Regions from separate parts of the Micromonospora sp. NPDC093277 genome, predicted to be linked through region 3. Evidence: riboswitches for the same ligand, from Rfam matches in the RefSeq annotation. Region 3 holds a riboswitch; each other region holds the start of a gene.
What was found. A riboswitch is a leader RNA that binds a small molecule or an ion and turns the genes downstream of it on or off. The one in region 3 is predicted to bind cyclic di-AMP.
Positions count from the first base shown of each region.

Region 1 (3,563 bases), 430 kb from region 3:
GCATCGATGTACGCCTCGACCGGCTCTTCCGGGTCTTCAACAACCATCTCTACACCCACATCGACCCGGCCGTGCAGCAGGACGACCTGACCTCGTTGGTGGAGGTGCCCGAGGGCGAGCCGTTCGTGCTGCACCCGGGTGAGTTCGTGCTCGCCTCCACGCTTGAGGTGATCTCGCTCGGCGACCAGCTCGCCGGGCGGCTGGAGGGCAAGTCGAGCCTGGGCCGGCTGGGGCTGCTCACCCACTCGACCGCCGGCTTCATCGACCCGGGCTTCTCCGGGCACGTCACGTTGGAGCTCTCGAACGTGGCGAACCTGCCGATCACTCTCTGGCCGGGGATGAAGATCGGCCAGCTCTGCATCTTCCGGCTCTCGTCGCCGGCCGAGCACCCGTACGGTTCGGCGGTCTACGGTTCGCGCTACCAGGGGCAGCGCGGCCCGACGCCGAGCCGTTCCTGGCAGAACTGGCGCATCTGGTCGACCCGCTGACGGGTGTTGACAGGGGCCCCTTCCGCTACCTGAGGCGTTAAGAAGGGGCCCCTCCTTTCACATCAGCCGGGGCGGCCGTAGCTGTTGATCTGGCCGTCGTCGACGCGTTTCATCGTGATGGGTTTGCCCGACTGGGAGGCGTGCACCACCCAGCCGTCGCCGACGTACATCGCGACGTGGTGCAGGTCGCTGTAGTAGAAGACCAGGTCCCCTGCGCGCAGCTCGCTGCGGCTCACCCGCTTGGTGACGTCGTGCTGTTGCCGGGCGTTGTGCGGCATCGAGACGCCCGCCTTGGCCCAGGCTGCCATGGTGAGACCGGAGCAGTCGTAGTGGTCCGGGCCGGCGGCGCCCCAGACATAGATCTTGCCGATCTGGGCGCAGGCGAACTTGACCGCGACCCCGGCGGGGCCGCCCGGATAGCCGGCGGGGCAGGGCGCCGGGCGCAGCGGGCCGCCGCCGCCGTTGCCGTACACCTTGAGCCGCAGCTTCTCCAGCCGGACGATCTCGGCGTCGATCTGCTTCTTCCTGGCCGAGAGCTGGGCATCGGTACGAGCCAGTTGGGCGACCATGTCGTCCAGCGGCTTCTTCTTCGCGGCCAACTGATCGCGCAGGTCGGCCACGGCCTGCACCTGCTGCTGCTGGCGGTGCGCGAAGCGGTCGAGCAGTTCGAGGCTGTTGACGATCTCGCCCGGCGACCGGCTGCCCAGCAGCGCGTTGACCGTGGAGATGCCGTTGCCCTTGTACGCGTCGGCGGCGAGCCCACCGACCTGCCCGAGGGCCTCGTCGACCTGGGCCTGCAACGGGGCGATCTGTTTGGCCAGCGCGTTGGCCTGCTTGCGTTTGGCGGCGAGGTCCTCGCGGGTGGCGTTGACCTGCTCGATGATCGGTTCGAGCTTGTTCCAGTCGGCGTCGATCTGCCGCTCGATCTCGGTGACCGACGGGTCGGCGTGGGCCGCCGTGGCGCCGCCGGTCAGTACGACGGCGGTGCCGGCCAGGGCGGCAAGGGCGGTGGTTAAGCGGGACCAGCGGGTACGCGGCGCAGCCGTCGACCGGCCGACCGGCCGGACCGACGGTCGCCGCGGGGCATGGTGTGCCACCGGGCTCCGTACTCCTTCTTTCCTGACCGCCTACCGGGTTAGCTGACGGGTTCGGGCGGGAAGGGAGCCGCCCTACCGCACCACGGTGCGGATTCACCCCAGGTACCTGGGTCCCCGGCTCGCCCGGAGGCGACTCGGCGGTGTCCGACCGCCACCACCCGGGCTGGGCGGTGAACCTACCGGTCGACGACTGACCAGAGTAGAGATCGTCGTTACCATTCCGCAACCCGCGACGCCGTGACACTCCGTACTCAAATTCGCGGTCGCGGTCCGCGGGCATGAAGGTTTCTTTCGGGGTACATCGTTACCTGGAAAGGTATTGACCAGGAGGCATGCGCGGAGCGAGGGTGAGGACGCAGTGACCCCCATCCCGAACTGGAGGTTTGATGCACCTCTCAGCCCTAACGTCGCGCAGACGGGTATTGCTGGCCGCCACCGTCGCGGCAGCCACCGCTCTCGCGATCAGCGGCCCCAGCGCGGCGGCGCCCCTCACCGCCGGAACCACCGACAACCCGGACCGTCAACAGCAGTACGCCGCCGCGGCAGCGGAGTACGGCGTGCCGCAGAGCGTCCTGCTCGGCGTCTCCTACCTGGAGTCCCGCTGGGACACCCACGCGGGCCAGCCCAGCACCAGTGGCGGCTACGGCCCGATGCACCTGACCGACGCGGCCCAGGTCGCCTCGACGCCGTCCAGCGCCCACGTCGACGAGAACGAGGACCCGCGCGGCGACGAGTCCCGGCCGCTCGTTCTCGACCCGGCGATCGCGGCGCGGCCGAGCGGCGACGTACTGCCGCAGGCGTCGCTGCAGACCCTCGACGCCGCCGCCGACCTCACCGGCGAGTCGAAGGAGACGCTGCGTACCGACGCCGTCGCCAACATCCGGGGCGGTGCGGCGCTGCTCGCCTCGTACCAGCAGGAGCTGGGTGGGCCGGCCGGCGCCGGCAGCGACCCGGCGGCCTGGTACGGCGCGGTGGCCCGGTATTCCGGCGCGGACACCGAGGACGCCGCGGCGGCCTTCGCCGACGAGGTGTACGACCAGATCAGCCAGGGCGCCAGCCGGATCACCGACGACGGCCAGCAGGTGACCCTCGCCGCCGCGGCGGTGACGCCGGACCAGTCCGGGCTGCACAAGCTCGGGCTGCGTCGCGCCGAGCGGCCGGACGGCCTGGAGTGCCCGGTCCGCCTCGCCTGCGAGTGGATCCCCGCGCCCTACGGGAAGTACGGCCCGGGTTCCGGCGACTACGGCAACTACGACATCGGCAACCGGCCGGCACAGCAGAAGATCGAGTACATCATCATCCACGACACCGAGGGCTACTTCGGCCCGAGCGTGCAGCTCGTTCAGGACGTGACCTACCTGGGCTGGCACTACACGCTGCGTTCGGTGGACGGCTACGTCGCCCAGCACATCAAGGCCAAGGACGTGGGCTGGCACGCCGGCAACTGGTACGTCAACGCCAAGTCCATCGGCATCGAGCACGAGGGCTTCGCCGGCCACGGCACCTGGTACACCGAGGCGATGTACCGGACCTCCGCCAAGCTGGTCCGGCACCTGGCGCTGCGCTTCCAGATCCCGCTGGACCGGCAGCACATCCTGGGCCACGACAACGTTCCCGGCATCACCGCCGCGAACGTGGGCGGGATGCACTGGGATCCGGGACCGTACTGGGACTGGTCGCACTACTTCGACCTGATGAAGGCGCCGTTCAAGGGAACCGGGACCCCGAACACGGGCCTGGTCACCATCGACCCGGACTACGCCAGCAACCAGCCGGCCTTCACCGGTTGCAACCGGCAGCCCCCGGGCGTTCCGAACCCCCTGCCGCCGATCCAGCCCTGCCCGCTGCGCGGCTCCTCCTCGGTCATCCTGCGCACCGCTCCGAGCCCGACCGCGCCACTGGTCAACGACCTGGGGCTGCAGCCGAACGGCCAGCCGAACACCATGTACATCTCCGACCACGGCGCCCGCGCCTCGGC
Region 1 covers NZ_JBIWJO010000004.1:24,073-27,635, reverse strand. Annotated here, with positions in the region: gene dcd (dCTP deaminase) at 1-488, shown strand, start outside; gene ACIRG9_RS10330 (NlpC/P60 family protein) at 551-1,585, opposite strand; cyclic di-AMP (ydaO/yuaA leader) riboswitch at 1,598-1,735, opposite strand; gene ACIRG9_RS10325 (N-acetylmuramoyl-L-alanine amidase) at 1,972-3,563, shown strand, end outside.
Region 1: it holds a riboswitch for cyclic di-AMP, as region 3 does, so the genes downstream of both, ACIRG9_RS10330 (NlpC/P60 family protein) here and ACIRG9_RS12390 (coiled-coil domain-containing protein) in region 3, are expected to answer to the same signal.

Region 2 (3,563 bases), on a different contig from region 3:
CCGCCAACTGCCGCCCCGGCCCGGCGCGCTGGCCAGCTACGCGATCACCGACCGGCTGGAACTGGGGCCGCTGCACTTCCCGGTCACCTACCAGGCGGACGTGCTGGTCGCCACCGAGGACGAGGTGGTGACGGTGGCTCGCCAGCAGCCCGCCACTACGGTCCGTAACCACACCCGGCTCCGGGACGAGCCAGGTGGCGTGGTGCGCATCGACGTCGAGATCACCCTCTCCGCCCCGGCACCGCTGTTCGGGTACGCCTTCCGGCAGGCCCGGGCGGCCCATCTCGGCCTCGCCAGCCGGCTCGGCGCCACCCTGGAGGGGCAGGCGGGCTGACTCAGGGCCGGGCTGCCTGGGCGGGTGGGCGCAGCCGGCCCCACGGCTTGTAGGTGGACAGCACGGTCATGATGATCAACAGGGTGCTGGACACCGTCGGAGGGATGATCAGGTCCAGCCGGTCCCGGGTGGCGAGGTCCGCCCCCAGTTCGCCGAGCCGGCGCACCGTCGGGGCGAGCAGCAGGAACACCAACCCCAGCATCGCCGTGGTGATCGCGAACTTCACCAGCACCCAGCGCCAACGCAGCAGGCCCCATGGGGTGAGCAGCGCGCTGGCCAGCCCGATCAGCCAGACCAGCACGCTCAGCGGGGCGAAGAGCCAGGTGACCAGCAGGCCCGCGGCCGGGTAGACCACCTCGGGGTCGGCCCCGCGTAGTCCGGCCACGCCCAGGGCGAGCAGCACCAGGTCGGCGCCGAGCCAGCCGAGCGAGGTGACCAGGTGCAGGGTGAGCAGGGCCTTGCGTCCGGGGGGAGAGAGTCGGCTCATGCCCCCGATGCTCGGCCGTCGCCGGCCCGGTGTCGTGGGGCGCGCAGCGACATCCGGCGTACGTCGGTGGGCGTAGGTGGCCCGCCCGGCGGCGGGCCACCTAGCGGCTCAGTAGACCGAGAGGTGTACGTGGTTTGTGTGGTCGCTGGACGGATCGCCGTTGCCGCCGCTGTACGCCTTCCACCCGCTGCTGGGCAGCCAGATCTGCTTGAACCAGATCACGTAGAGCACGGCGAGCGGGTCGGCGTTGCGGATGAAGTACGCCGCCAGGTTGTTGCCGTACGTCTTGTCGCCGCCGCTGGCCACCCCGCCGAAGCCGTCTTTCTGTGCGGCGAAGTCGCAGGCCCGGCCCTTGGGGTGCTCGCCGGAGCCACTGGGCCGGTAGCAGGAGACGTACCGGGTGAACCCGGCCGCCTTGGCCTGCTGTAGCGCGTGCAGCATGCGCGGCGTGATGCAGCCGTCGGCCGGGGTCGGGTCGTTGACGCTGCACGACTCCGCGGGCCAGGAGCCGTCGGCGTTGCGCGGGGCCGGCGTGGCGTTGGCGCGGGACGTGCCCTGCACGCTGCCGCCGCTGGCGGTGGTGGTCGCGGCGGCCTTCTTGTTGGCCACCTCCAGCGCGTGTTCCGCCTGTTCCTTGCGCTTGGCCATCACCGTGACCTGCCGGCGCTGCTCCAGGATCTCACCGTTCAGCGCCGTCTGGGTACGGGTGGCCTGGTCCCGGGTGTCGATCAGGTCGCGCAGCACCCGGTCCTCGTGCGCGGCGACCTGTTGCAGTGTGGCGGCGCGGTCCATGAAGCCCTGTGGGCTGCTGCTGTCGAGCAGCGCCGCGGCGGTGCCGAGCCGCCCGGCCCGGTACGCGAACCCGGCGATCTCGCCGACCTTGGCGTCGCGTACGGCCAGCTCCGCGTTGATCGTCTTCAGTTCGGCGGTGAGCTGCTGCTGCCGTTTCACCGACTGGTTCAGCGCCGCCCGAGCGTCCAGCCAGCCCTTGCCGGCCGCGTCGAGTTGGGCGCGTAGCTCCGCGGTGCCGCCCTCGTCGTCGCCGGGCGCGGCGGCGAGCAGGCCGGTCGGGGCGGCCGAGGCGGGGTGGACCGGTGCGGTCGCGAGGCCGAGGGCGAGAGCCCCGACGAGCAGGGCCGCCAACCGGGTGACCGTCCGTCGTGCAGGTGGCATTCCAGGTGTCCTTCCGTCAACGCCGACCGGGTTAGCTGACGGGTTCGGGACGGAAGATCCCTACCGCTGACGCGGATGCACCCCAGGAAGATGGTTCCCCGGCTCGCCGAGCTGCGGCGATTAGGCGACAGCCGCCGTCGGCGACGCGCTGCGCCGCCGGTGGGGGCCGCGACCGAGCCTACCGGCCGGGCCCCTCCAGTCGAGGGTTAGGAATCGGATGAAAGCCGGCATGAATGCACAATAGCCACTTGGATTTAAGTTTGCCCTAATTACCACTCGACTGGTCCACACTCTCCGGCCGACGCCCCGGGCTCGATCTGCAACGTGGCGTGATCGATCCGGAAGTCGCCGTGCAGGGCGGCCCGGGCGGCGGCCAGCACCTCGCCGACCTCGGCGTCCGGGGCCGTGGTCAGGTGCGCCGACGCCACGTCCATCCCGGAGGTGAGGGTCCAGACGTGCAGGTCGTGGACCTCGGCGACGCCGGGCACCGCGGCCAGCCGGTCGCGCACGGCGGTCACCTGGAGGTGCTCCGGGGCGGCCTGCACCAGGATGCGGACCGCGGCCCGGCCGAGCCGCCAGGTCCGCGGCAGGATGAACAGCCCGATCGCGACGGCGACCAGCGGGTCGGCCCACCACCAGTCGGTGAACGTGATGACCAGCGCGGCGGCGATCACCCCGAGCGAGCCCAGCAGGTCGCCGAGCACCTCCAGGTAGGCCCCGCGCAGGTTGATGCTCTCCTGCGCGCCGGCCCGCAGCAGCGCGAACGCGGCGATGTTGGCGAGCAGGCCGAGCGACGCCACGGCCAGCATCGGCCCGGCGAGCACCTCCGGCGGCTCGCCGAACCGGCGTACCGCCTCGACGAGCACGTAGGCGGCGACCGCGCCGAGCAGGACCGCGTTGGCGAGCGCGGCCAGGACCTCCAGCCGGTAGAGCCCGAAGGTGCGCTGCGGATCGGTGTTGGCTCGCCGGGTGGCGGTGATCGCGGCGAGCGCCATGCCGATGCCGAGCACGTCGGTGAACATGTGCCCGGCGTCCGAGAGCAGGGCCAGCGAGCCGGTGGCGAACGCGGCCACCGCCTCGACCAGCATAAGGGCGGTGAGCAGCCCGAACGCGGCCCAGAGTCGACCCTGGTGGCGGTGTGCGGCGTTGGTGACCGCGCCGCTGTGGTCATGACCTGCGCCCACGCCCACACCCTTTCGTCCCGCGCCCCGCCCGGGCCCAATCTATGCTCACATCGCTATGTATGCAAGTGAAGGCTGAGGGGGGTGGGCCAGCTCAGGCGCCCGCCGCGAACGCGGGCTGTGGTCAGTCCACCGGGTCGAGGGTGGTGAGGCGCTGGGTGGCCCGGGACAGCGCCACGTAGAGCGTCCGCACGCCCGACCCGGGATCGGCCCGGATCTCGCTCGGCGCCACCAGCACCACCCCGTCGTACTCCATGCCCTTGGCCTGGAGGCTGGTCACCACCTGGAGCCGGCCGCCGCCCAGGTCGCCCAGCCAGCCGGCGACCTCGTCCCGGCGCGGCACCGGCGTGATCACGCCGACCGTGCCCTCGACCTCGGCCAGCAGCGC
Region 2 covers NZ_JBIWJO010000003.1:27,033-30,595, forward strand. Annotated here, with positions in the region: gene ACIRG9_RS08085 (SRPBCC family protein) at 1-334, shown strand, start outside; gene ACIRG9_RS08090 (hypothetical protein) at 336-821, opposite strand; gene ACIRG9_RS08095 (coiled-coil domain-containing protein) at 930-1,994, opposite strand; cyclic di-AMP (ydaO/yuaA leader) riboswitch at 2,000-2,131, opposite strand; gene ACIRG9_RS08100 (cation diffusion facilitator family transporter) at 2,264-3,178, opposite strand; gene ACIRG9_RS08105 (HelD family protein) at 3,300-3,563, opposite strand, start outside.
Region 2: it holds a riboswitch for cyclic di-AMP, as region 3 does, so the genes downstream of both, ACIRG9_RS08095 (coiled-coil domain-containing protein) here and ACIRG9_RS12390 (coiled-coil domain-containing protein) in region 3, are expected to answer to the same signal.

Region 3 (3,563 bases):
TGGTCATGGTATGACCCCGCTCGGGGCGTTCCGGCTCCTGCCCCGACCCCCCTCCGGTTGCCGTCAGGTCAAGCGCCCGCAAACACATGAAATCTGTATCACGTAAATCTTGACGTATCTTCGCTGAGGGTGTGACGTTGGTTCTTGCGGCCGTCTCCGCCGCCGACCGGGTCGACCAGGTCGTATCGCGCGAGGACGAGGTGACTGCCATGACGCCGAACACACCCGAACAGGCGCTCGCCGAGCTGTACGCCGGCAACGCCCGCTTCGTCACCGGTGTGCCTCGCCATCCGAACCAGGACGCCGGTCACCGGGCCGCCGTCGCCGACGGCCAGCACCCCTTCGCGGTGATCGTCGGCTGCTCCGACTCCCGCCTCGCCGCCGAGATCATCTTCGACCGCGGCCTCGGTGACCTCTTCGTGGTGCGGACCGCCGGCCACACCGTCGGACCCGAGGTGCTCGGCAGCGTCGAGTACGCGATCACCGTGCTCGGCGTACCGCTGGTCGTGGTGCTCGGCCACGACTCCTGCGGGGCGGTGCAGGCCGCCCGCGACGCGGTCACCACCGGTACCTCACCGGCCGGGCACCTCGGTGCGGTGGTCGAGGCCGTCGTGCCCAGCCTGCGCCAGGCCGCCCGCCAGGGCATCGAGGACGTGGACGGGATCGTCGACATCCACATCGCGCAGACCCTGGAGGCGCTGCTGGCCCGGTCCGCCGTGATCGCCGAACTGGTGGCCGCCGGCCGGTGCGGGGTGGTCGGCATGTCGTACCGGCTCAGCGCGGGCGAGGTGCGGACGGTGGCCGAGGTGCCGCCAGGCACCCCGACCACCGTGGGGACGCTCCAGGGCCCAGCCGGGAGCGACCAGGGCACGCCCTAGAGCAGCGACATGTGGACGTGGTCGGTGTGGTTGGAGGGCCCGCTGTAGGACTTCCAACCGGTCGCCGGGAACCAGATCTGCCGGTTCCAGATCACGTAGTAGATGCCCAGCCGGTCGGCGTTGCGGATGAGGAAGGCGGCGACGTTGTTGCCGTACATCCGGGTGTCGTTGTTGTGCCAGGGCGCGAAGCCGCTGTTCTGCAACGACCAGTCGCAGGCCCGACCCTTCGGGTGCTCCCACGGCCCGCCGGAGCGGTAGCAGCCGGCGAAGCGGGTGAAGCCGGCTCGCCGGACCTCCTTGTAGGCGTGCAGGGTGCGCGGCGTGATGCAGCCCGAGGTGGTGGGATCGTTCTCGCTGCACGACTCGGACTTCCAGTCACCGTCGGCGGTGCGACCGGGCCCGATCCGGGCGACCGGCGAGGTGGCCGAGACCAGACCGCCGGTGAATCCCCGCCCGCCGACCAGCGCCAACGCCTTCTCCGCCGCGACCTTCTCCCGCGCCATCGCGTTCTTCTGCTTCTCCTGCTCGCGTACCTCGGCCTCGACCGCGAGCTTGGCCTGCTCCGCCCGGGTCTTCGCCGCGTTGACCGCCGCGAGCCGCTGCGCGTGGACCATGTTCAGCTCGTCCAGGGCGGCGGCGCGCTGGACGAACGAGTCGGGCGTGTTGCTCTCCAGCAACATGGCCATCACGCCGAGCCGGCCGGTGCGGTACGACTGTGCGGCGATCTGGCTGACCTGCGGGCGCAGCGCGTCGAGTTCGGCCTGCGCGGCGCGTACCTCGCCGGCCAGCTGGCGTTGGCGCTGCTGCGACTTGTCGAGCTTCGCCTTGGCCTGCAGGTACGCGCGGTTCGTGGCGTTGAGGACGTCCGTGATGAGCGGAGGATCGTCGTCCTCCTCGTGCCCCGACGGGGTGGGGTTGGTGGGCGCCGCCATGGCCGGGGTCGGCCCGGCGACGACGGCGAACGCGGCGAGTACGGCCACCACGGGTGTCAACCAGCGGCGCAGGGGTGCCGTCACAGTGTTCCCTTCCGTAGACCGCCGACCGGGTTAGCTGCCGGGTTCGGGGCGGAAGTGGCCCCTACCGCTGGTCGCGGATTCACCCCTCGTACCTGGTTCCCCGGCTCGCCGTCGAGCGATTGGGCGGCGGCACCGCAGGCGCCGTAGCGCGCCTTCGGCGGTGACCGGCAGCGAGGTTACCTGAGAGTCCCCACGGCGATCTACGTCCGGAAGCCGACTAATAGTGCGATTTCGTCGTTGCCCTGCGTGACCGCCGTCGCCTTTGGAACCGACGGTCACGCTACGGAGTTTCACCATGCGACCTCCGTGCTCCCCTGCGGCCCGCGCCGCCGCGCGGCCGCCCCGCCGAGCGCCTCCAGAGCATTGTCCCGTTCCGCCGGTGGCCGAGCGGCGGGGGGCACCGGCGGCTCGCCGTCCGACCCGGCGCGCCGCCCGGCGGCGGTGACCACCGCGGCCAGCCCGGTGGTCAGCGGTACGGCGGCGACCAGGCCGAGCGTGGCCACGATGCTGCGGACGATCTCCTGGGCCAGGAACTCGCTGGTCAGGATCTGACTCAGCGGGCGGGAGTCGGCGACGAGCAGGAGCAGCAGCGGCAGCGACGCGCCCGCGTACGCCAGCACGATCGTGTTGACCGTGGAGGCGATGTGGGCGCGACCCACCCGGGTGGCCGCCCGGTAGAGCTGGATCCGGGACAGCCCCGGATTCGCGTACGCCAGCTCGGTGACCGTGGCGGCCTGGGTGACGGTGACGTCGTCCAGCACGCCGAGCGAGCCGATGATGATGCCGGCCAGGAGCAGCCCGTGCAGGTCGACGTCGTTCTGGAACATCAACAGGGTGGTGGCGTCCTCACTGCCGAACCCGGTCAGATGGGTGGCCGCGGTGGCCAGCGCGCCGAGGACGCCGGTCAGTACCAGGCTGCCCAGGGTGCCGAGCACCGCCACCGAGGTCTGCGCGGTGATCCCGTGGGTCAGGTAGAGCACCACGAACATGATCAGCGCGGACCCGACGATCGCCACCAGCAGCGGCGGCTGGCCGGCGCTGATCCCGGGCAGGATGAAACCGAGCAGGACGGCGAAGCTCGCCACCAGGCCGCCCAGTGCGGCCAGCCCGCGCCAGCGGCCGAACGCGACGATGGCGACGGCGAACAGCGCGGCGAGCCAGGCCAGTGGCGCGCCGCGCTGGTGTTCGGCGATCTGGTAGCTCTTCGCCGCCGGGTCGGCCGGGTCCGTCAGCTCGACCAGCACGACCGCGTCACCCACCTCGACCCGGGGCGCGCCGGGTCCGGCCGGGACGGGCACCTCGACCTGTCGCCCGGCGTCCGGGCCCTGCTCGGCGGTGACGGTGACGGTCCCGCAGGGGCCGGTGGATCCGCCCGGGGCGCCCTCCGGCGTCTCCGGCGCCGGTGGGCAGGGCTCGGTCACCACCCGGGTCACCGTGCCGTGGTAGCGGGGCACGTCCGGGCCGCCCGCCGGCTCCCGGCCGGTGTCCCGTGGCCAGAGCACGAGCGCGGCGACCACGGTGATCACGAAGAGCGGCACCACCGTCGCGACGAGGATCCGTCGTACGCCCGGCGGGGCGGACGGCGCGGGACGGGTGTGGTCGGCGCCCATGACGAGACTCCCAACGATTCACGGCGGCAAGCGTGTCGCCGGGCCGGTCGGGTCCACCG
Region 3 covers NZ_JBIWJO010000004.1:452,742-456,304, forward strand. Annotated here, with positions in the region: gene ACIRG9_RS12380 (helix-turn-helix transcriptional regulator) at 1-7, opposite strand, end outside; gene ACIRG9_RS12385 (carbonic anhydrase) at 210-878, shown strand; gene ACIRG9_RS12390 (coiled-coil domain-containing protein) at 875-1,894, opposite strand; cyclic di-AMP (ydaO/yuaA leader) riboswitch at 1,897-2,030, opposite strand; gene ACIRG9_RS12395 (YibE/F family protein) at 2,185-3,504, opposite strand.